Regions from separate parts of the Erwinia sp. E602 genome, predicted to be linked through region 1. Evidence: predicted binding sites of a transcription regulator. Region 1 holds the regulator's gene; the other holds the start of a gene.

The links. Region 1 encodes ArgR, which controls arginine synthesis, uptake and breakdown. Its sites were predicted from a motif close to ANTGAATAAAAATACANT; they were not measured.
Positions count from the first base shown of each region.
Region 2: a site for ArgR is predicted at 1,288-1,305, ahead of argA (amino-acid N-acetyltransferase). Genes of this name have one in related genera too.

Region 1 is NZ_CP046582.1:467,804-479,367, reverse strand. It holds gene degS (outer membrane-stress sensor serine endopeptidase DegS) at 1-34, shown strand, start outside; gene mdh (malate dehydrogenase) at 78-1,013, opposite strand; gene argR (transcriptional regulator ArgR) at 1,440-1,910, shown strand; gene yhcN (peroxide/acid stress response protein YhcN) at 2,371-2,634, shown strand; gene yhcN (peroxide/acid stress response protein YhcN) at 2,740-3,009, shown strand; gene yhcN (peroxide/acid stress response protein YhcN) at 3,114-3,377, shown strand; gene aaeB (p-hydroxybenzoic acid efflux pump subunit AaeB) at 3,804-5,762, opposite strand; gene aaeA (p-hydroxybenzoic acid efflux pump subunit AaeA) at 5,776-6,708, opposite strand; gene aaeX (p-hydroxybenzoic acid efflux pump operon protein AaeX) at 6,716-6,919, opposite strand; gene aaeR (HTH-type transcriptional activator AaeR) at 7,191-8,108, shown strand; gene tldD (metalloprotease TldD) at 8,179-9,624, opposite strand; gene yhdP (AsmA2 domain-containing protein YhdP) at 9,724-11,564, opposite strand, start outside.
Region 2 is NZ_CP046582.1:933,909-945,472, reverse strand. It holds gene amiC (N-acetylmuramoyl-L-alanine amidase AmiC) at 1-1,106, opposite strand, end outside; gene argA (amino-acid N-acetyltransferase) at 1,320-2,693, shown strand; gene recD (exodeoxyribonuclease V subunit alpha) at 2,804-4,681, opposite strand; gene recB (exodeoxyribonuclease V subunit beta) at 4,684-8,217, opposite strand; gene ptrA (pitrilysin) at 8,214-11,099, opposite strand; gene recC (exodeoxyribonuclease V subunit gamma) at 11,215-11,564, opposite strand, start outside.

The DNA.
Region 1 (11,564 bases):
TCCGCAGCAGGACAGCGGCACCCCGGCCAGTTGATCTGAGGGTTGCCCCACCGGACGGTGGGGCTGGCCGTGCAGAATTACTTAACGAACGCTTCGCCCTGGGCAATATCCTGCTTCAGGGTTTCCAGCATCCCTTCCAGCGACTGCTGTTCAAAGGCGCTGAGCGCACCGATCGGCAGGCGTTTCTCAACGCCGTTTTTACCTAACAGCAGCGGCTGTGAGAAGAAACGCGCATGTTCGCCATCGCCTTCAACGTAGGCACACTCTACCACGTTGGCTTCACCCTGCAGCGCGCGCACCAGAGACAGGCCAAATTTCGCCGCCGCCTGCCCCATCGACAGGGTAGCCGAACCGCCGCCCGCTTTCGCTTCCACTACCTCGGTACCGGCGTTCTGAATACGTTTGGTCAGGCTGGCCGCTTCCTGCTCGGAGAAGCTGACGCCCGGGATCTGCGACAGAAGTGGCAGAATGGTCACGCCCGAGTGACCGCCCACCACCGGCACGTTCAGCTGGTGCGGATCCTTACCTTTCAGCGCTGCCACAAAGGTACTGGAGCGGATGATATCCAGCGTGGTGACGCCAAACAGGCGATTCTTATCGTAAACGCCGGCTTTTTTCAGCACCTCGGCGGCAATCGCCACGGTGGTGTTCACCGGGTTGGTGATAATACCAATCAGGGCTTTCGGGCTGGTGGAGGCCACCTGCTCGACCAGGTTACGCACGATACCGGCGTTAACGTTAAACAGATCAGAGCGGTCCATGCCCGGCTTACGCGCCACGCCGGCAGAAATCAGCACCACATCGGCACCTTCCAGCGCTGGCGTGGCATCTTCACCACTGAAGCCAACGATGCTCACCGCGGTGGGAATGTGGCTGAGGTCAACCGCCACGCCGGGGGTCACCGGCGCAATATCGTACAGGGAGAGTTCTGATCCAGCCGGAAGCTGGGTTTTAAGCAGGAGGGCCAGCGCCTGGCCGATACCGCCTGCTGCACCAAGAACAGCAACTTTCATCCTAAACTCCTTATTATAAGTGCATCTGTTGAGTGCCGTAGAATCCGTCTGCCTGTGACCTTATTTTATCTGGCAGGAAAATGACGAGAGCTATGCGTGCTTTACAGTGAAAAAGCGCTAGCCGCTCGTGAATCACGGAATTTTGCGCGGTGAGAACGGCAGACGGAAAAAATCGGCGCTACCTTACACCTATAGCACTTATCGGAACAACTTCAATTTAAACACTAACAAAATGTTTACTTTTTAGTCACATCAATTCAAGGCAGGCAAATACTTTTTCGTTCCAAACTTTGTTAGACTGCGCTCCCCGGCCGGTCTGCAGACAGATTTTGTCACTTCCTGTTTGCATAAAAATTCATTTAATTGCATAATAATTTAATATCCCGCTGCGGGTATCCCTTAATAACTCACTTTTATCGGTAACCTATGCGTAATCCGTCAAAACAAGAAGAACTGATCAAGGCGTTCAAGGCCTTACTGAAAGAAGAAAAATTCAGCTCGCAGGGCGAGATCGTCAGCGCACTGCAGCACGATGGCTTTGAGAACATCAATCAGTCGAAAGTGTCGCGGATGCTGACCAAGTTCGGCGCGGTACGCACCCGCAACGCCAAAATGGAGATGGTCTACTGCCTGCCGGCGGAGCTGGGCGTGCCGACCACCACCAGCCCGCTGAAAAACCTGGTGCTGGACATCGACTATAACGATGCGCTGGTGGTGATCCATACCAGCCCCGGCGCGGCGCAGCTGATCGCCCGCCTGCTGGATTCGCTGGGCAAAGCGGAGGGTATCCTCGGCACTATCGCCGGTGATGACACCATCTTTATCACGCCTGCGCGCAGCTTTACGGTGAAACAGCTGCACGACGCGGTGCTGGTGCTGTTTGAGCAGGAGCTGTAAGCCTTAGCGCGTTGTCGCTCGTCACAGCCAGTATCAGGCCACGGCACGTGACTTCGGGCCGTTAACCCCGGTCTTATCAGTCAGAGCCGCGCCACCGCGGCTCTGACTGTTTTTCGTCTTTCCCCTTCCCCTTAAAACAGCACAATACGCTGGTTTTTTCCTGCCTGATGCGTTCTGACGGTTCACAATCACGCCAGTAGTAATGTGATCTACCACAAATAACAGCACAAATAGTTAATTTGACATATCAGTTTGATTTTTATCATATTTTTTTGATGGTGGTTAAATTTAAGGCATTGCTTATAACAACCGGTTATAAAAAAACCTATCCGAAACCAATAACCCCAACAAAAAATTATTAGCATGCTATTAATATTTCGCGTTATTAGATCTATACTTGTTTCCGTGATGCAAATCACACTAACAAGCAAAGATAATAAAATTGACGAGGAAAAATATCATGAACGTTAAAACTACTGTTGCCACCTTTGGCCTGCTTTCTGCCCTGTCATTCGGTGCTTTTGCCGCAGAATCGGTTAACACCGATCAGGCAAAAAATCTGCAGTCTGTTGGCGTGATTAGCGTCAGCGGCGTGGGCGGCTCACCGATGGATATCCGTCAGGCGCTGAACACCAAAGCCGATGCGCAAGGCGCCAGCGCCTACCGCGTGGTAGAGGCCTACAACAACGGCAACTGGCACGCCACCGCCGAACTGTATAAATAAGCCCGGCCAAACGATCATCAACAAAATCAGTACGATAACCCCAAGAATAATAAACGCTTTTTAGCCCTTTCGGTTATCGCATCACCCTTTTATGGAGTCACTATTATGAAAACTACCTTTACCATTGCTGCATTAGGTCTTGCTTCTGTTCTCTCCTTCGGTGCCAGCGCGGCCAGCCTGGTCACCAGCGAACAGGTTGCCAGCCAGAACCTGCAGCCGGTTGGCACCGTAAGCGTTAGCGGTATTGACGGCGCACCGACCGATATCCGTCAGCAGCTGTCGGAAAAAGCGGACCAGCAGGGTGCCAGCGCCTACCGGGTGATTGAGGCCTATAACAACGGCAACTATCACGCCACCGCTGAACTGTACAAATAAATAATGACGCGGGCACCTCCGTGCCCGACCGTGACATCGACGACCTGGTTAAGATGTGAAATCCCGCAGGTTGTTGAACATTGAGCTTATTGAGGAAATGAACAATGAAAATCAAAACAACCATCGCCGTGCTCGGCCTGCTCTCTACCGTTGCTTTCGGCGCGTCTGCCGCGCAGCTGGTTACCAGCGAGCAGGTACAGAATCTGCAATCTGCGGGCACCATTACCGTTAGCGGCGTCAACGGCGTACCGACCGATATCCGTCAGCAGCTGTCTGAGAAGGCGGACAAACAGGGCGCTTCTGCTTTCCGTGTGATTGAAGCACGCCTGCAGGACAACTACCACGTCACTGCCGAGCTGTATAAGTAATTCCTCGTCACCGGGCCGTCGAACGATGGCCCACTAAGACGAACCCTTTGGCCCCGCTTGTCGGGGCCCTTTTTGGCCCGCCGTCCCCAATCATCAAAGCGCAGCGTTTGTTCCCGCTGCGCTTTTGTCTGCAAGCCCCACGGCGTCTTCCCCTGACATTATCCTTCCTCCCTCAGCTACGCGCCCGATCTCTGACAACGCCTGTTACGACCACATGCCTGCCGTCGCGCCGCTTCCCCTGTGTGCTAAGTCAGGCGTAACCCCCGTGGGCCTCGCGACAGATTGCCTGCTCCTGCTCTGATCCCAGCCACTTCGATCAGGTAAGCCGGCAGCTTTCAGCCGCGATGATGGGGGATTTCAGCCAGGTAGCAGAGAGAAGACGCCATGCCAGGAAGGAAAGCCGGCAGCGTGAGCTGCCGGTGGGATTTAAATCTTGATTAGGGTGTTCTGGTATTTCTTCAGCATCGCCGCCAGCCGGGCGACCGGTTCGGTGACGCTGAGCGGAGCCTGATATTCGACCAGCTTCTGCTGATAGATATCGAACTCTGACAGCAGCCGGGTAAAGTAGTGGCGACGTTTGGTGTCGCTGCTGGCGGAGATCACCCGGTCCGCCGTGTGACGCATTTGCTTATGAAACGCCGACAGATCGGCATTGATCGGGATCTCCGCATCGCGCAGCCGCTGATGACCGATGATCAGCGTCAGTGCGAGGCGGAACTTATCGATATCACCGGGATAGAGATTCAGCAGCATAAACAGTTGCTGATAGAGCGCGGGCAGATGGTTCTCTTTGCGTCGCGCGGTGTTGGTCGTCATCGCCGCCACCGCCGCGTACATAAAGCGGTTCAGCAGGGTACGGGCCACCCGGGCCTTCGAGCTGTCGCGGATCAGCAGCAGCACCAGCAGCGCCACTATCGCACCAATCGCCTGGCCCAGCGCGCCGTCCATAAACACGCTGACCTCAAATTTCATCGGATTATCCAGCGTCAGGATGTTGATGGTGCCGACCAGTGCACCCAGCGTGCCGATCTGCCGGCGCTGGATCAGCAGCCCGGCGATAAACGCCATCACCCCCAGCGCGATCAGCAGCAGCAGCAGGCTCTGCTGGGTGGCCGGCATGATCACCATGTAGTAGAGCGATCCCAGCGGGATCGCCACGATCATGCCGTAGACAAAATCTTTCGCCATCATCACCGGGTTCGGCATACGCATCGCCAGCGCGGTGATCACCGCCAGCATCACCATTGCCCCGCTGCCCGAGGTCCAGCCGGTCCACAGCCAGAACAGCGATCCCACCCCGGTGGCAACAAAGGTACGCACGCCGTTAAGCAGCGCGTGACGGCTTTCCGCCGAACGCATCTTCACCACCGGTTCGGCGTCCAGCACCTCTTCCTCAATGCGGCTGATGCGGCTGTTGGTCTGGATCCCCTTCAGCAGCAGCAGATAACGGCTGGCGGCGCCGACCCAGCTGGTCAGCGTGGCCGGGGTATTTCTGCTGCCGCTGACGGTAATCACCCGGCGCAGGATCTTCATCCGCTTATGCACGTCAGCCACGCTGGTGACCGGCTTTTCAAAGAACAGCTGAAACTGCGGCGGCACGTATTCCGGCCGCGAGTTCTGGATCAGGAAGGTTTCGCAGGCTTGGGTAATCAGCGTCAGCGACAGGCTGTTCATCACCGTCATCCGCCGCTCCACCTTGTGCCAGCGCCCGGACTCCATCATCAGATGCGTACGCATGCCCTTCAGCGCGGTGGTGCGCCGCACCAGCCCGGCCCAGGCTTTGTCCACCTCGTCTTTATCGCCGTGCGCTACGCACAGCTGCATTAGCTGGTAGTGATCCACCAGCAGCGACTCCGCTTCGCGGTCAATATCCAGCTTGATCGAGCGCGGCGAAAACAGCAGGTCGGCGAGAATGGCGCAGACGATGCCGATGATGATCTCGCTACAGCGCTCAACGGCAAACTGCGGTGCCAGCAACAGTGAGCCGTTGGCATCTACGCTGACCACAATAATCAGCGCCGTATAGCCGGCCAGCCCCAGCGCATAGGAGTTCTCCACCTTGATCAGCGAAGAGATCCACACGCACACTCCGGCCCACAGGCAGCACAGCATCAGCATTAACGCCGGGGCACGAATGGTGGCAATCATAATGGTCAGCGCGGCGATACAGCCGATAAAGGTGCCGATAATGCGCAGCATGCCGCGGTGGCGCAGCGCGCCGGAGAAGGGATCGCCACCGGCGGCAAAGCCGGTGCCGCCCGCCACGATAGCGGCGGTCATCACCGCCCAGCGCGGGGTTTCAAGATTGAATTCAAAGCCGACAAACAGCGCCATCACGATGGCGAAGGTAAGCTTGATCGGAAAACGCAGACGATACCACTGCATGGTGCCCCCGGCCTCAGCCAAACTCGCGCAGGCGATGCATCAGCTGCATAAACGGCGACAGCGGCTCGGCTTTACGGTCGGCGGGCCCGGTTACCACCACGGTGGCCGTGGTGCCGGAAGGGAACAGATTCCCCGGCTGCCGATCGAGGTGGATCCGCACCGGCACGCGCTGCGCCAGGCGCACCCACTCGAGGTTCGAGTCAATGGTGGCCATGCCTTTGCTGTCAACGGTGCTGCTGCTGTTGGTCACCCCGGCGGCAACGCTGTCCACCGTGCCGCGCAGCAGCTGGTTGCTGCCCAGCGGGGTGATCTCAACGCGATAGCCGGGACGGATACCGTCAAGCTTGGTCTCTTCCAGGTACGCCAGCACGTAGAACGAGCCCTGTTTTACCAGCGCCACCGACGTCGACCCGCGGGTAATGAACTCGCCGGTATAGACGTTGAGGTTGGTTACCCAGCCCGCCGACGGCGCTTTGATCACCGTGCGCTCCAGATCGAGCTTCGCCAGATCGCGGGTGGCTACCGCTTTGGCCAGCTGGTGCTCGGTGGTCTGGAAATCGCTGTTCGCCTGGTCAATCGCCTCACGCGACATCGCCGAGGTGCCGAGCTGGTTACGGCGCGACGCTTCGCGGCGTTTTTCACTCAGCAGCGCCTGGTAGTAGGCAACATCGGCTTCAGCCTCTTCCAGCGCCTTCTGATAACGCGGCTGGTCGATGGTGAACAGCACCTGGTCTTTCTGCACCAGCTGGTTGTCGCGCACGCGCACATCGGTGATCAGGCCACTGACGTCCGGGGCAATCGCCACCACGTCAGCGGAGAATTTGGCATCACGCGTCCACGGGGATTCGGTGTAGAACACCCAGACGCGGAAAATCAGCACGACGGCCACCACCACCAGCAGCAGCGTAATGGCGAAACGGGATATTTTTCTTGTTAGCGCTTTCACAATGACCTCAGACGAACAAACGGGAGACAAGATAAAACAGGCAGCAGTAGAGCGCCGTATTAAACAGGGCGGGATGCCACACCAGATCGTACAGACCGGTAGGCGTGATCAGCCGACGCACCAACCAGAACAGCATCAGTGACACAATAATTTCAAAGAAGATGGGCGGAAAAGACAGCCCAAACACCACAATAACCGGAAGCACACTCATCTCTTATCCTTGTCGATACCATACCGGGCCTGAGGCACCATCAACCCGCTCCCTTTCTGGCATCGGCGAAGCCATGCAGACAAATTATGTTCATACGGTGAATGAACGTACAGACGCGAGACCGGCGTTTACTGAATAATAGCCTATCCAGCGTGCCAGTATTAAAGGGAGTAGAACGTCGGAACGATGGCCCGGCGGTGCTATAGTAACGCGCTTGACTATATCTTTTCTACCCAATGTGATCTAAATCACTTTTAAGCCAGGATTAATAATGGAAAGACTGAAGGGCATGTCGGTGTTTACCCGCGTGGTAGAGCTGGGATCGTTTACCGCCGCGTCGCAGCAGCTGCAGATGAGCGTATCGGCGGTCAGTCAGATTGTGGCCAGGCTGGAAGACGAGCTGCAGGTCAAGCTGCTCAACCGCAGCACCCGCAGCCTGGGGCTGACGGAAGCCGGCAAGATCTATTTTCAGGGCTGCCGGCGGATGCTGTCGGAAGCCCAGCAGGTGCACGAACAGCTCTACGCCTTTAACAATACGCCGATCGGCACGCTGCGTATCGGCAGCTCCTCCACCATGGCGCAAAACGTGCTGGCCACGATGACCGCCGAGATGCTGAAAGAGCACCCGGGCCTGACGGTTAATCTGGTGACCGGCATTCCGGCCCCCGATCTGATCGCCGACGGGCTGGATCTGGTGTTGCGCGTGGGTGCGCTGCAGGACTCCAGCCTGTTTTCCAAGCGCGTCGGATCGATGCCGATGGTGGTCTGCGCGGCAAAGAGCTATCTCGCGCAGCACGGCACGCCGGAAAATCCGGCCGGTATCGGCCACTTCTCGTGGCTGGAATACAGCGTTCGGCCGGATAACGACTTTGAGCTGACCTCCCCGCAGGGCACCACCACCCGCCTGTCGCCGCGCGGACGCTTTGCCACCAACGATTCACAGACGCTGATCCGCTGGCTGAAGGCCGGTACCGGCATCGCCTACGTGCCGCTGATGTGGATCATCGATGAGATTAATAGCGGTGAGGTGGAGATCCTGTTTGCCCACTATCAGTCGGTACCGCGACCGGTGTATGCGGTCTACACCCAGAAAGACAAGCTGCCGCTGAAGGTGCAGGTGTGTATCAACTACCTGACCGACTACTTCGATAAGGTGGCGGAGATATATCAGGAGTTTCGTCAGCCCTGACGGCGGGGGAAAACAGAACAGGATTGCCCTCAGGGGTGAGGGCAATCTTTATTATCAGCAACCGGGGAGGTTACTCGGTGCCGCCGACGGTAATTTTATCCAGCTTCAGCGTCGGCTGGCCCACGCCCACCGGCAGGCTCTGCCCCTCTTTACCACAGACGCCAACGCCCTTATCCAGCGCCAGGTCGTTACCGACCATCGAAATCTGCTGCATCGCCTCAATGCCGGAGCCGATCAGGGTCGCCCCCTTAACCGGTTTGGTCACCTTACCGTTTTCGATCAGATAGGCTTCCGAGGTCGAGAAGACAAACTTGCCGGAGGTGATATCCACCTGCCCACCGCCGAAGTTCGGCGCGTACAGGCCGTACTCCACGCTTTCGATAATCTCCTGCGGCGTCGACTTACCGGCCAGCATATAGGTATTGGTCATACGCGGCATCGGCAGGTGAGCGTAGGATTCGCGACGGCCGTTGCCGGTCGGCGCCACGCCCATCAGGCGGGCATTAAGCTTGTCCTGCATATAGCCTTTCAGGATGCCCTTCTCAATCAGCACGTTGTACTGGCCCGGCACGCCTTCATCATCCACCGCCAGCGAGCCGCGCAGGCCTTCAATGGTACCGTCGTCAACCACCGTACACAGCTCCGACGCCACCTGCTGACCAAGCTGACCGCTGAACACCGAGGTGCCGCGACGGTTGAAGTCGCCTTCCAGGCCGTGGCCAACCGCTTCATGCAGCAGTACGCCCGGCCAGCCGGCACCGAGCACCACCGGAATCGCCCCGGCCGGGGCCGCTACCGCGCTCAGATTAACCAGCGCCATACGCACCGCTTCGCGCGCCCAGGCTTCGGCACGCACTTCGCCATTTTCGTCGGCGAGGAAGAATTCGTAGCCGGAACGGCCGCCGCCGCCGCTGCTGCCGCGCTCGCGTTTGCCGTTATCGTCGACCTGTACGCTGACCGACAGGCGCACCAGCGGGCGAACATCCGTTGCCAGCGTGCCGTCGGTCGCCGCCACCAGCACCAGTTCATAGACGCCGGTCAGGCTGGCGGAGACCTCCTGCACGCGCGGGTCGGCCGCGCGGGCAGCGCTGTCCACCCGGTGCAAGAGGGCAATTTTATCTTCGCGCGACAGGCTTTGCAGCGGGTCCAGCGCCGGGTAAAGCGGACGGTGCAACACCGCACCAAGGGTGTGTGAACGGCCGTTGCCCTGCTCACGCACGATGCTGCGCGCGGCGGTGGCGCTCTGCTGCAATGCATTCAGCGTCAGCTGATCGGCGTAGGCAAAGCCGGTCTTCTCACCGCTGACCGCGCGCACGCCCACGCCCTGATCGATGTTGTACGAGCCATCTTTAATAATGCGGTCTTCCAGCACCCAGGATTCGTGATAGCTGGCCTGGAAATAGAGGTCGGCGTAGTCCAGCCTGCGCTCGGAAAGCTGACCAAGGATGGAAAAGAGGTCGCTGTGACTAATGTTATTGGCAGTCAGTAACTGCTCACTTACCAGATTCAGGCTCATGAATTCTCACTTAGCAGGGAGCCGCCGTCGGCTGCCTTAATGTTCAATATCGTCTATGCGTTTACGTTAGCCTGAGTCAAATCTGCTGCTACGTCAAACTCACTTATCATCGTTTTTACGAGGTTTACGCAACACCTCGTTGATTTCCGGTTTATCGATCGGCCCGCCGATGTGATAGCGCAGCACAGATATCTTACTCCACAACGGCCCGAGCACCTTGCTGGCGGCAAACACCGCCGCGCCGATCACCGGGTTGACCGCAAATGCGGTAGCCACCCCAACGGTGGCGGAGATCTCCGGGGCCACCACCGCCTGCATATCGATGCGCCGTTTCACCAGGTCCAGCTTCCCCTGCATGGCGATATCGGCTTCCAGCCCGTCCACCAGCAGGTTATCGGTGTGCATCACGCCGTTTTCAACCCACGCGGTGCCGTTAATCGAGTCAAAGTAAAAGCCCTCGCTGAAGGTATCGCTGAAGTCCAGCCGCAACTTGCGCAGCAGCGCGTCGAAGCTGACCAGCCGCAGCAGCTGCCCGGCACGACCGGTAGAGACATCGGCAATCTGCCCGGCTCCCAGGTGTGATTTGAGCACGCCGCTCAGCGTCTCCAGCGAGGGCTGCCACGGCGCAGAGCGCCAGTGCAGGTCGTAATCGAGCTTAAACGGCGCGTCGCGCAGCGGGCTGCTGACGCCAAACCAGTTGGTAGCATCGCTGATATTCTTGCCGCTCAGCACGCCTTTCAGCGACGTGCGCGCCTCGCCGGGGCGGTTGACCCACTCACCGGCCACCGTCAGGCGCGCGTTGCCGCTGTCGATCAGGCCCTGTTTCAGGGTCAGGGTATCGCCGGCGGGGGTCAGTTCCGCCTGCATGCGGCCGAATTTCTGCCCGCGCAGCCAGCATTCGTCGCAGTTAAGCCGCAGCGCCGGCCAGTGGCTGAAGTCAATGCTATTGGCATCGGCAGGCAGCGGTGAATCGCCGCCGCCGTCGGCCCACTGCGGGTTGTAGTAGAGGTACTTCAGACTGGCCTGCCACGGGCCGGACGCCTGGCTGACCAGGCTGCCGTCAATCTCGCGCCCTCTGGCGGCCACGCGGGTCTGACCGGCGACGCCCTGCGACACCGTCAGGTCCAGATCCTGCCACTGCTGGCCGCCCAGCGTCAGGGCCGGGGTATGCAGGCGGATATCGCCAGGCAGCGACGGCGTGCCCGTTTTGCCAGCGCCCGCTTTGCCGCTGCCGGCCAGGTTGCTGCTCAGCAGGCCCAGCCAGGCTTCGCCGTCCAGCGGCGGCAGGTTCAGCACCATGCCGCTGTTTTCCGGCAGGGGCGGCGTGCGCTTAACGTCGCCCTGCCAGATACCGCGATCCAGATGCAGCTGCTTACCCAGCAGCCAGCGGCTGTTGAAACGCTGCTCCGCGCCCAGCGCGCCGCTCAGCTCAAAGCCTTTCAGGTTACCGCTGGCCGCCAGTTTGACCGGCAGCGCGCTGCCCGCCGTTTTATCCAGCGGCGCAGGTAAGTGACTGCTTACATTTTTCAGGTCGCCGTCGATAGCCACCGAGTAGTTCGCGCCGCCGCCGTGCGGCAGATTAATCTGCACCTTACCCTGCCACGGCAGGCTACCGGCCAGCCGCTGGCGCAGCGCATCCGGCAGCGGTTCCAGCGTGGCCGGCTGCCAGCTGGCGTCCATATCCACCCCGATCTGGTAATCTTTCTCACCTTCGCGGGTGGTAAAACGCACCCCCAGCGGCTGGCCAAACCAGCGCGCGGTCAGCGCCTCGCTGTTCAGATTGCCGTTGTCATAGCTGAAGCGCCCGCTGAGCTGCTCGAAGCGGGTGCCAATCGGGGCGATAAACAGCGAGTTTTTGTTCAGGCTGACGTCGCCGCTGGCGCGCACCTCCCCGCCGTCCAGCGGGATATCGAGATGTAAGCGCCCACTGACGTTGCCGC
Region 2 (11,564 bases), 470 kb from region 1:
ACCAGAATTGACGGAATATCCGGCGCCTTCAGCACCGCAAAGCCGGCCTGATCCACCGAGCGCTTGTGCAGATGGTTAATATGGCCCATCCGTGACAGCACCTCTTTACCAAACTTCAGGCTGTCGTTGATGGTCAGGCTCTGCACCATATCAAACATGGTGCTGTCGAGATAGCGGTCGCCGCTCATGCTGACGCCGCCGATCAGATCTGATTCGTTCTGCGTCTGCGCGAGGAAGCGGGCGGCGGTGCTGGTCGCCCCTTTGGTCGAGAGCGCAAACACCGAAGAGCCGCGCGCGGCACGGCTGGTAAACGCGTCGGCGTGGATCGAAATAAACAGATCGGCGCGCTGTTTACGCGCCTTCGCCACCCTGACCTTCAGCGGAATAAACACGTCTTCGTTGCGGGTCATATAGGCGCGCATGTTGGGCTGTTTATCGATCAGCGCCTTCAGCCGCCGGCCAATTTTCAGCACCACGTCCTTCTCACGCGTTTTATGCTTGCCCACCGCGCCGGAATCTTCCCCGCCGTGCCCGGGGTCGATCATGATCACGATCGGCCGATCGCGCCCGGCTTTGCCCGGCAGCGGCGCGGCGGCCGGCTGGTCACGCTCCAGATCGCCCTTGTTGTAATTTTCCAGCAGTGCCAGCAGCGGATCGTCGCTCTGTTTGTTCTGCGCCGGATAGAGATCCAGCACCAGGCGGTTGTTGATCCCGGCCACCGGGGCAAGGGTAAACACCTTCGGCGAGACATTCTGCTTCAGTTCCAGCACCAGCCGCACGGTGCGGGCATCGAACTGGCCGACGCGGGCGTTTTTAATATAGGGATCGTCCTGACGTACCAACTTACCAATGCCCTTTAGCGTGTGGTTAAGCTGAATATCTTCTATATCTACCACCACCCGATCGGGATGGCTGAGCGCAAACTGCCTGTATTTTAACGGCCTGCCTGACTCAATGGTCAGGCGTGAGTAGGTCGAGGAGGGCCAGAGGCGGATCGCCACCACGTGGCTGCCTGCGGCCATCCCCACCCCACTCACGCTGAGCAGCAGGCCGGCACCTGCGCCCTGTAACAGCCGTCGTCGGCTGAGAAAAGTTGAATCAGACATGCCACTCCAGATGCGCTAAAACGCGTAATAAAAAGCCAATTGAGACAAATTTGTAAAAACTTTAGCGAAAGCGCCGCCGGGTGTCACCCGGAAAAAGCGAATAAATGCAGTAAATTAGCATTACAGTTTCACGGTAACGGGTGATAATTAAGGAAAAATGTCGCTTGCACCCGACCCCATAAAAGAATAAAAATACATATTTACCGAATAATCATGCAAAGAGGGTTTGCCGTGAAGGAACGCAGTACCGAGCTGGTTCAGGGTTTTCGTCATACCGTTCCCTACATTAACGCCCACCGTGGTAAGACGTTTGTCATTATGCTGAGTGGCGAAGCCATTGAGCATGAGAACTTCTCCAGCATCGTCAACGATATCGGCCTGCTGCACAGTCTCGGCATCCGTCTGGTGGTGGTTTACGGTGCCCGCCCGCAGATCGATGCCAGCCTTTCCGAGCGCCATCTTGAGCCTGTTTATCACAAATATACCCGCGTCACCGACGCGCAGTCGCTGGAGCTGGTCAAGCAGGCCGCCGGCCGGCTGCAGCTGGATATTACCGCCCGCCTGTCGATGAGCCTGAGCAATACGCCGCTGCAGGGCGCGCATATTAATGTGATCAGCGGTAACTTTATCATCGCCCAGCCGCTGGGCGTCGACGACGGCGTCGATTACTGCCACAGCGGCCGCATTCGTCGCATCGATGAAGAGGCGATCCACCGTCAGCTCGACAGCGGCGCGATCGTGCTGCTGGGGCCGGTGGCGGTATCGGTGACCGGTGAAAGCTTTAACCTGACCTCCGAAGAGGTGGCCACCCAGCTGGCGATCAAGCTGAAGGCCGAGAAGCTGATCGGCTTCTGCTCCGAGCAGGGCGTCACCAACCGCGAAGGGCGGATCGTTTCCGAGCTGTTCCCTAACGAGGCGCAGCAGCGCATCGACGAGCTGGAAAACGACGATGACTACCACTCCGGCACCGTGCGCTTCCTGCGCGGCGCGGTGAAGGCCTGCCGCAGCGGCGTGCGCCGCAGCCATCTGATCAGCTACCAGGAGGACGGCTCGCTGCTGCAGGAGCTGTTCTCACGCGACGGTATCGGTACCCAGATCGTGATGGAGAGCGCCGAGCAGATCCGCCGCGCCACCATTAACGACATCGGCGGCATTCTGGAGCTGATCCGCCCGCTGGAGCAGCAGGGGATCCTGGTGCGCCGCTCGCGGGAACAGCTGGAGATGGAGATCGACAAGTTCACCATTATCGAACGCGATAACCTGACCATCGGCTGCGCCGCGCTCTATACCTTCCCGGAAGAGAAGATCGGCGAGATGGCCTGCGTGGCGGTGCATCCGGATTACCGCAGCTCGTCGCGCGGTGAAGCGCTGCTGGAGCGCGTGGCGCTGCAGGCGCGGCAGATGGGGCTGAAAAAGCTGTTCGTGCTGACCACCCGCAGCATCCACTGGTTCCAGGAGCGCGGCTTCAAGCCGGTTGACGTCGAACTGCTGCCGGAAAGCAAAAAGCAGCTGTATAACTACCAGCGCCGCTCCAAGGTGCTGATGGTCGACCTGCGCGAAAACAGCGAGCATATCCGCCAGAGCTGACGCCACCGCAGCACTACGCCTGCAACCCGCGGCCCGGTAAATACCGGGCCGCGGACTTCTGATCGGCTAACACACTCAACGCTCCGCCATCAGCTATCAGCCATCAGCCATTACGCCGATTCATCGTGCCCGTCAGTTGCCAGCGCTATCGTTTCCGGCACCAGCGTATTCAGCCGCTCTACCAGCCCGCTACGCCGCTGCGTGCGCACCTTCACCGCCGCGTTAAATACCGCAGCGTCGCTGTACAGCGTCAGCTGCTGCTTCGCACGGGTGATGGCGGTATAGACCAGTTCGCGGGTCAGTACCGGCGTCATCTGCCCCGGCAGTACCATCAGCGTGTGTTCAAACTCCGAGCCCTGCGATTTATGCACGGTCATGGCATAAGCCGTCTCGTTGGGCGGCAGGCGGCTGGGCTGTACCGGCTTGATGCTGCCGTCCGGCAGCGGGAAGAACACCTTCAGCTCCTGTTCCGCGTTGCGCATCGCGATGCCGATATCGCCGTTAAACAGCCCCAGCGCACGATCGTTGCGGGCGATCATCACCGGCCGCCCGACGTACCAGCGGCCGTTGGCCGCCAGGTTGCGGTGGATCAGCCCGGCGCGCGCCAGCGACGCCTCAATGCGCTCGTTGAGGCCGGAGACGCCAAACGGCCCCTCGCGCAGCGCACACAGCAGCTGAAAGCGCGAGAAGGCCGCCAGCACCTCGCCCGGCGCGGCTCCGGCGGCCAGCAGCTGCAGATAGCCGCGATAGCCGGCCACGCAGTCGGCCAGCAGCTGCTGGTAGTGCTGCGCATCGTTCAGAGGCTGCAGGCGGATATCGCTCAGCCCGGCGGTGAACACCCGGCCCGCCCCGGCGGCATCCCCGGCGTTCACCGCCCGCGCCAGCTGGCCAATCCCCGAGCCGGCGGTAAAGCGGTAGCTGGTGCGCAGCAGGCAGATCATATCGCGCACCGGCGAGGCGAGAGGGTCTTCCACGCCCTGCACCTCACAGCCGGTGATACGGCTCAGTTCGGCGGCGCGCTGCGGGCTGTAGCCCTGTTCGGCGCAGCGGCAGATATCGCCGAGCACCGCGCCGGCCTCCACCGAGGCGAGCTGATCGCGGTCGCCGAGGAAAATCACCCGCGCCTGCGGCGGCAGCGCGGCTATCAGGTGCGCCAGCATCGGCAGGTCAACCATTGAGGCCTCATCCACCACCAGCACGTCAAGGTGCAGCCGGTTGCCGGCGTGGTAGCGCATGCGCTGGCTGCCCGGCAGCGCGCCGAGCAGCCGGTGCAGGGTGGTGGCTTCGGCCGGAAAACGCTGGCGCACCGCTGGCTCCAGTTCCAGCGCCTGCAGGGTTTTGCCCAGCGACTCGGTCAGCCGCGCGGCCGCTTTGCCGGTCGGCGCGGCCAGCTCAATGCGCAGGCCGGCGGGGGACAGCTCGATCAGGCTGGCCAGCACCCGCGCCACGGTGGTGGTTTTACCGGTGCCCGGCCCGCCGGAGATCACCGACACCTGGCGGGTCAGCGCCACCGCGGCGGCGATTTTCTGCCAGTCGCCCGGCTCGCGGCCAAAGTAGCGGTCCAGCGTGCGGCCAAGCGCCGCTTCATCCACGGCCCAGTGCTGCTGGCGCTGGATAAAGCGCGCCACGTCACCTTCGCTCTGCCACATACGGTGCAGGTAGAGGCGTTCGTTGTGCAGCACCAGCGGCGTGGCATCGCCGCCGTCACCCACCGCCGTCTCGGCCAGCAGCAGCGCCTGCCAGTCGGCAGGCTCCCCCGCCGCCAGGCATAACTCCTGCGCCAGCTGCGGGTGCCGCCCGTCAAACAGCGCGGCGGGCCGCAGCTGCGCCAGCGGCAGGCAGACGTGCCCTTCGCCGGCATCGCGACTGACCAGCGCCGCCGCCAGCATCAGCGCCGGTCGGCTGTCGTCGGCCAGCATGCGGGCAAACTGCACGTCCAGCGCGCGCAGCAGGCGCTGGCGGCAGGCCAGATCTAACAGGTCGGCCATGCTCATCGTGCCGTCTCCTCATCGCCACGGAACAGCTGGTCCAGCGCCTCAACAAAGCTCAGCTCAGGGCGGGCGGTGAAGATGCCGTGGCTGCCCTCTTCGCCGTCCAGCCCACGCAGGAACAGATAAATCACCCCGCCAAAGTGCTGCCGGTAGTCATAGTCCGGCAGGCGGTGGCGCAGGTAGCGGTGCAGCGCCAGGGTATAGAGCTGATACTGCAGATCGTAACGGTGCGACTGCATCGCCTGGGCCATAGCCGGCTGGGTGTAGGCGCTCTGGTCCTCACCCAGCCAGTTAGATTTGTAGTCCAGCAGGTAGTATTTGCCCTGCCAGCAGAACACCAGGTCGATAAAGCCCTTCAGCATGCCCTGCACCTGGTGAAACTCCAGCGGCGGCGTCCCGGCCGACAGCGGATCCTGACGCACCAGCGCATCGAGCGCGCCGGCGGTAAGCAGCCTGGAGATCGGCAGGTAGAACTGCAGCTCAACGCGGCAGGCTTCCGGCGACAGCTGATTCAGGCTGACCCCGCTCTCATTTAACGGGGTCTGCAGAATGCGGCTCAGCCAGTCGCGCATCACCGGCAGCCACTCCTCGCTCAGCCCCTGGCCCTGCAGCTGCTCCAGCAGCCAGACGTCATCCAGCGGGGCGGTGAAGTCGATCGCCTCAAACAGGCCGTGCAGGAAAGTGCCGGGTGCCGCACCGCGCGGGAAGCTGTGCGGCGTCAGCTGCCGGGCGCTCTCCGGCTGCGCTTCGCCGACCGCATCGACGTCAAACCGCGGCAGCAGATCCAGCGTCTGCGCCGCACCGTGCTGCTGCAGGCCGGAGTAGCTGGTCACCCGCCAGTCGTCGCGTAAGGCACGCGGCAGCGGCAGGCAGCGCAGGTTTTCCGGCGCTTCAGCTTCCGGCTGGAAGCGCGGTGCGTCGCTGCCCGCAGCGTCAGCCAGCGCGGTATGCTCACACTGCATCGCCGCCAGCAGCGCCTGCAGCGTGGCGGCATCCGCCGCTTCCCCACGCTGTAACAGCCAGCCCAGCGCGCTGCGGTGCAGATCGCTGGCCCCCTCTTTTTTACGCGTTCCCTTTACCAGCGGGGCCACCCCGACGCTGCAGTGATACACCGACCGCGTCAGCGCCACGTACAGCAGGCGCAGATCTTCGGCCAGCCGCTCCTGCTCGGCCAGCGCTGCGCTCTCCTCGTCCGGCTGCAGGTCGAGCAGCGCGGCAAAGGTCTGCCGGTCATGGTAAACGGCGCTGTCGGCCTCGCGGAAGTTGGCGACAAACGGCAGCCACACCAGCGGATACTGCAGCCCTTTGGATTTATGGATGGTAACAATCTGCACCAGATGGCGGTCGCTCTCCAGCCGCAGCTGCTGATTCGCCACCTGGCCGTCGGGCTGCTCCAGCTGCTGCGCCAGCCAGCGTACCAGCGCGTGTTCGCTGTCGAGCCCGGCCGCCGCCTCCTGCAGCAGCTCGCCGAGGTGCAGCAGGTCGGTCAGCCGGCGTTCACCGCCCTCCGAAGCCAGCAGATTCTCGGCCATCTGCCGCTTCAGCATCAGCTCACGCAGCATCGGCAGCACCCCACGCTTCAGCCAGCGCTGGCGATAGTGGTCAAACTCGTCCACCAGCCGATCCCAGGCGCGTTCGTCGCGGCCCAGCTGGTCCAGCGTCAGCGCATCGAAACCAAACAGGCTGCTGGCCAGCGCGGTGCGCAGCGTGCGCTCCTGCTCCGGGTTCAGCACCGCCTGCAGCAGCCACAGCAGCTCACGCGCTTCGTTCGAGGTAAACACGCTGTCGCGGTTCGACAGATACACCGACGGGATCGCCAGCCGCTGTAGCGCATCGCGCATCACCGCGGCTTCGCCACGGCTGCGCACCAGAATGGTAATATCCGACGCCCGCAGCGGCTGCTGGCTGCCGGTTTTGCCGATCAGCGCCAGCCCCTGCTGGCCCGCCGCCAGCCACTGGCTGATTTCAGCGGCGCAGCAGCGGGCCATCGCCTGCTGATAGTCGCTGACCCCGACGCCTTCGCCGGGCTGCAGCCACAGCTTCAGCGCCGGCTGCTCCACGCCGTCAACGGTGAAGCTCAGCCGCTGATTGGGTTCCGCCGCGCTGACCGCGATAAACGGGATTTCGTTAAACAGAAACGGCTGTGGCAGGCGCGCAAACAGCTGATTGACGCTACTGACCATCGCCGGCGAGGATCGCCAGTTGGTCTGCAGCGTGTAGTGGGCGCTAACTTCGGTGCGGGCGCGCATATAGGTAAAGATGTCGGCGCCGCGAAAGGCGTAGATAGCCTGCTTCGGATCGCCGATCAGCAGCAGCGCGCTCTCCGGCTGGCGAACGTACAGCCGGTGAAAGATGCGGTACTGCTGCGGGTCGGTGTCCTGAAACTCATCGATCAGCGCCACCGGATAGCGCTGCCGGACGGCGGCGGCCAGCGCCTCACCGGCGGGCTGCTGCAGCGCGGCGTCAAAGCGCCCGAGCAGATCGTCAAAGCCGAGCTGCGCGTGCAGGCGTTTTTCCTGCTGGGTGATGCGGCGAATGTCGCTCAGCGCGCGGGCAATCAGCAGGTCTTCCAGCGTGCGCGGCTGCGCGAGGAAGTCGTCGATCTGCGCAAACAGCGCGTGGCGCGGCGCTTCGCCTTTTTTAGTCTTGTCGCTAAGCATCTGCTGGCCGAAGCGCTCGAGATCTTTCGGCACCGCATAGTCGAGAGTATCGCTTTGCGCCCACAAGGTGATTTTTTCCAGCCACGCAGGTAAGTGCTTACTACTGTAGCTGCGCCGGTCAACGCCGGAAGCCTCAATCAGCGCCTGCAGATCGCCCGCCGCCAGCCACGCCGCCTTGATCGCCGCAATGCGGCTGATAATCTGCTGGTGCCGCTGCTCCAGCGTTTCATCCGGGTGCGGCGCCGAGCGCAGAGTCGGTGCTTCACCGTTCAGCCATGGCGACAGCGTTTTCAGCAGCGCGTCCGGCCCGGACCACAGCTCGCGCACCGCGGCGGCCACCGGCAGCGGCAGCGGATAGCAGTGGCGACGCCAGAAGTCGGCCGCCGCGCGACGGCGCAGCGGCGTTTCATCTTCGATCAGCTGCTGCTCAAACATCATGCCGGACTCAAAGGCGTTCAGATTAAGCATACGCTGGCAGAAGCCGTGAATGGTGAAAATGCCGGCGTCATCCATCTGCCGCTCGGCGGCCAGCAGCATTGCCGCCGCCTGCGACAGATCGGCGACGCCCGCCATCAGCTCGCGCAGCATCGGGTTGGCGCTGTCGCCGCGCACGCAGGCGATGCGCAGTTCGTGGATATTGGCGCGGATGCGCCCGCGCAGTTCGGCGGTGGCGGCCTCGGTAAAGGTCACCACCAGAATCTCCTCCACGGTCAGCGGCCGCCCGTACGCCGCGTCTCCGCCCAGCCCCAGCAGCAGGCGCAGATAGAGCAGCCCGATGGTAAAGGTTTTACCGGTGCCTGCAGAGGCTTCAATCAGCCGTTCACCTCGCAGCGGCAGGCTTAACGGTTGCAGCGGGCTGGCGGGCTGGCTCATGGCTTATCCTGAATCACCGGGAACGACTGCTGCAGCGTCGACAGATCTTTCCAGGTGGTCCAGCCCGGTGCCACCGCGTAGTCCGCTTTGCCGTGATGGCTGCCGGAGATCTGCGACAGCAGCGCCAGGCCGTTCGGGGCGATTACCGCCTGGTGGAAGAAGTCGGCCAGAGCGGCAGGCGTCAGCTGTTGCACCTGGGCAATCACCTTCTCACGGGTGTCAAAACGGTAATTTTCCCGGCTGAAATCCTTGCTGAAGCGCCCGGCCTCTTCATCCAGCGTCTGCGGGCGCTGTTTCAGCTCGTTGATCATCGCCGCCTGATACTGGGCGAAGTCCTCTTTTTTCATTTCACGCAGCCGTTTTTCCGCCGTCGGGTAGAACGCCTGGAAACGGGTTAACAGGTATGCCGGCTGTTTGACGTTGCTCTGCAGCAGGAAACCGATCCCCCACTGGCGGCCGACCGGCATCTGGAAGGCGAATACCGCATAGCCCAGCTGCTCTTCGGTGCGCAGCTGGTTGTAGAACCACGGCTGAATAATCTGGCTGAGCAGCGCGCTGCTGGCCATGCTCTGATGCTCGCCATAGCCGGTCGGCACGTAGACTGCCGCCAGCGCGGAGTCGGTGCTGCTGCCGGCTTTTTCCAGATTGGCCCGCTTAAGCTGGTCCACCACCACTTCGTTGTTGTGCCACCAGCGCTCACCGGAACAGTTGAGCTGATTTTTCACCTCATCGGCCAGCGTGGTGACCGCTTCCGGGGTCATGTTGCCCACCACCAGCAGTTCCGGGGCGGCTTTTTCCAGCAGCATTTTGCGGTAGTCCGCCAGCTGCTGCAGCGTAACGGTTGGCACAATCTTACGGCGTTCACTGCGCTGGGTGTACGGCAGGCGCGACAGCAGCTGCGCAGGCTGGATCGCCAGCTCAAACGCTTTGCCCTTTTCGGCGGCGTCCAGCCGCTCGATATACCAGGATTTAGCCTGCTCCAGCTGCTGCCCGGTAGGCGTGAAACGGGTGTAGCCGGCAATCAGCTGGTTCATCAGCTTCGGCAGGCGCTGGGTAAAGCCGCTGGCGCTGAAGGTCACCCCGTCATTTTCACCGGTCGAGAAGCTGATGCCGCCCACCGACGCCTGTGAGCTCAGTTCATCCAGCGCCACGCCGGCCAGATAATCATTGAGGGCAAACAGCACCTGGTTCTGCGCGCTGTTCATCGCCTGCTCATTGCGCAGCGACAGGGTGATGCTGGCCTTCGGCTCATCGGCGTAGTACTGGCTGGGCATGTAGAACACCCGCAGCCCCGGCTTGTTGACCAGCTCCTGCGGGCGATCGTAGCCGTGCGCCGGTTTAATCAGGCTGAAATCATCGGGAATGTAGGGGTTGAGCACCGGCAGCGACAAAGTGATTTTGTCGCTTTCCGCCTGCCACTGGCTGAAGGTCTTCGCGCTGATTTTGTCCACCTGATAAGGGGCGTCAACAAAGTAAGCGGTTTTGTTGTGCGGCTCCTGCGGGCTGATATACCAGATACGTGCGTTCTGCGGCGTCATGCCGTCCAGCCGCGCTTTAATCGCCTGCGGGTCGTAGCGGTCGGCAATATAGGAAGCATCCAGCGTGTGCTCAACCGGTACGCGCAGCATGGTATCCACCAGCCACTCGATGTAGTCCATATCACGGGTAATCGACGGGTAGCGGAAGTCCAGGTCGAGCACGTGGGCCACTTCATCGAAGTAACGTTTATCAATGCCGCCGTCGCGCAGGGTCTTCAGGTAGCTGAACACCGCCGCCACGACCCGATCGCGGTTGGCCTGGCCTTTGTCGGTCAGCGAGACGGCAATCGAGAAGATACCGCCGTTGCGGTCAATCATCGGATCGGCCCCGCCGCTGACCGAGTCGGCCAGCCCCTGGCTCTGCAGCCAGTCCGACAGGGTGTTTTTGCTGCGGTTGCCGATCAGGTAGCCGATCAGCGTGTCGGTTTTGCTGCGGAACTTATCGCTGTTATTTTCAATGCGGAATTCGATCTTCAGCTGCTTGCGCGGCTGGGCCGGCACGTAGTGGATCACAATGCCTTTCTGCTGGTCGGTCACCACCGGTACGTCGATCGCCGGCACGGTAGCGTTGTGGCTGGCGACGCGGCCAAAGGTGGCGACGGCAATCTTCTGCAGCTCCGCCAGCGGCTTGTTGCTGTAGATCACCGCTTTCATCAGGTTGGCCGAGTAGTAACGCTGGTAGAAATCCTGCAGCGCATCGTGCAGCTTGCTGCCGGGTTTATCGCGCAGCGTCTCCAGGTTGCCGCCGGCGAACAGCGAGCTCGGGTGCTGCGGGTTAAGCGTTTCCGCCCCCACCTGCGCCATGCGCAGGCCGTCACGCGAACGGGCCATGGTCAGCTCGGCGTTGACCGCGTTACGTTCGCGGTCGGCGTTAACCGGGTCGAGCAGCGGCTCGGCGATGGCGTCCGCCAGCCGGTCGGCGGCCGGTTGCAGGGCGTCATTTTCCACTTCCAGATAGAAGGCGGTACGGTAAGGCGCGGTACTGGCGTTATGGCTACCGCCGTGCTTTTTGAGGAATTCGGCGAGGTTATCCGGCTCCGGGTAGCGTTTGGAGCCCATCAGCACCATATGTTCAAGGTAGTGTGCCAGCCCCTGCTGGTTGCGCGGGTTTTCCAGCGAGCCGACCGGCAGCGCCAGCGCCGCCAGCGACTTGGTGGCCAGCGTGTCGGACACCAGCAGCACGGTCATGCCGTTATCCAGACGGATCGCCTGATACTGGCGCGGATCTTTTTCGCTTTTATGAATGGTTTCCGCGATGGGCTGCCAACCGTTCTCCGCCATACTCAGCGGGCTGAACAGAGCTACTGAGACAAAACAAGCTAACCAGACTGCATAACGACGCATTCAGACTCCTCAACACATGCTACTAATAACGTTATAAAATAACACTACAGGATAGTCTCCTGCTTGTCCCTGAAACTTTACTCTCACGTCCTGCCGGCTCTGCGCCGCATAACGATTACTGCTGCGGCTGGTGCCACTGACGCATCGGCAGCAGCCACCGTTCGGCCGCGGCGGTGAACTGCTGCACGGCCTCGTCATCCAGTTGACGGATCAGCCGCTGCAGTGAGGGGTCGCTGCCCTCGCCCTCTATCTGATAATTGCCCTGCCAGGCGGCCAGCAGCTTCGCCTGGGCTTTCTTCTGCGTGGCCTCATCGCGCAGCAGCGTGCCGCTGTTGCCGTCATAGCTGGCCTCCAGCCAGGCCGCGCCGCTGCGGGTCAGCAGCAGCGGCAGGCACAGCCCCTGCTGATAACCCGCGATATAACCCGCAAGCTGCTGCTGCGCCTGCTCTGCCGCCATCGCCGGGA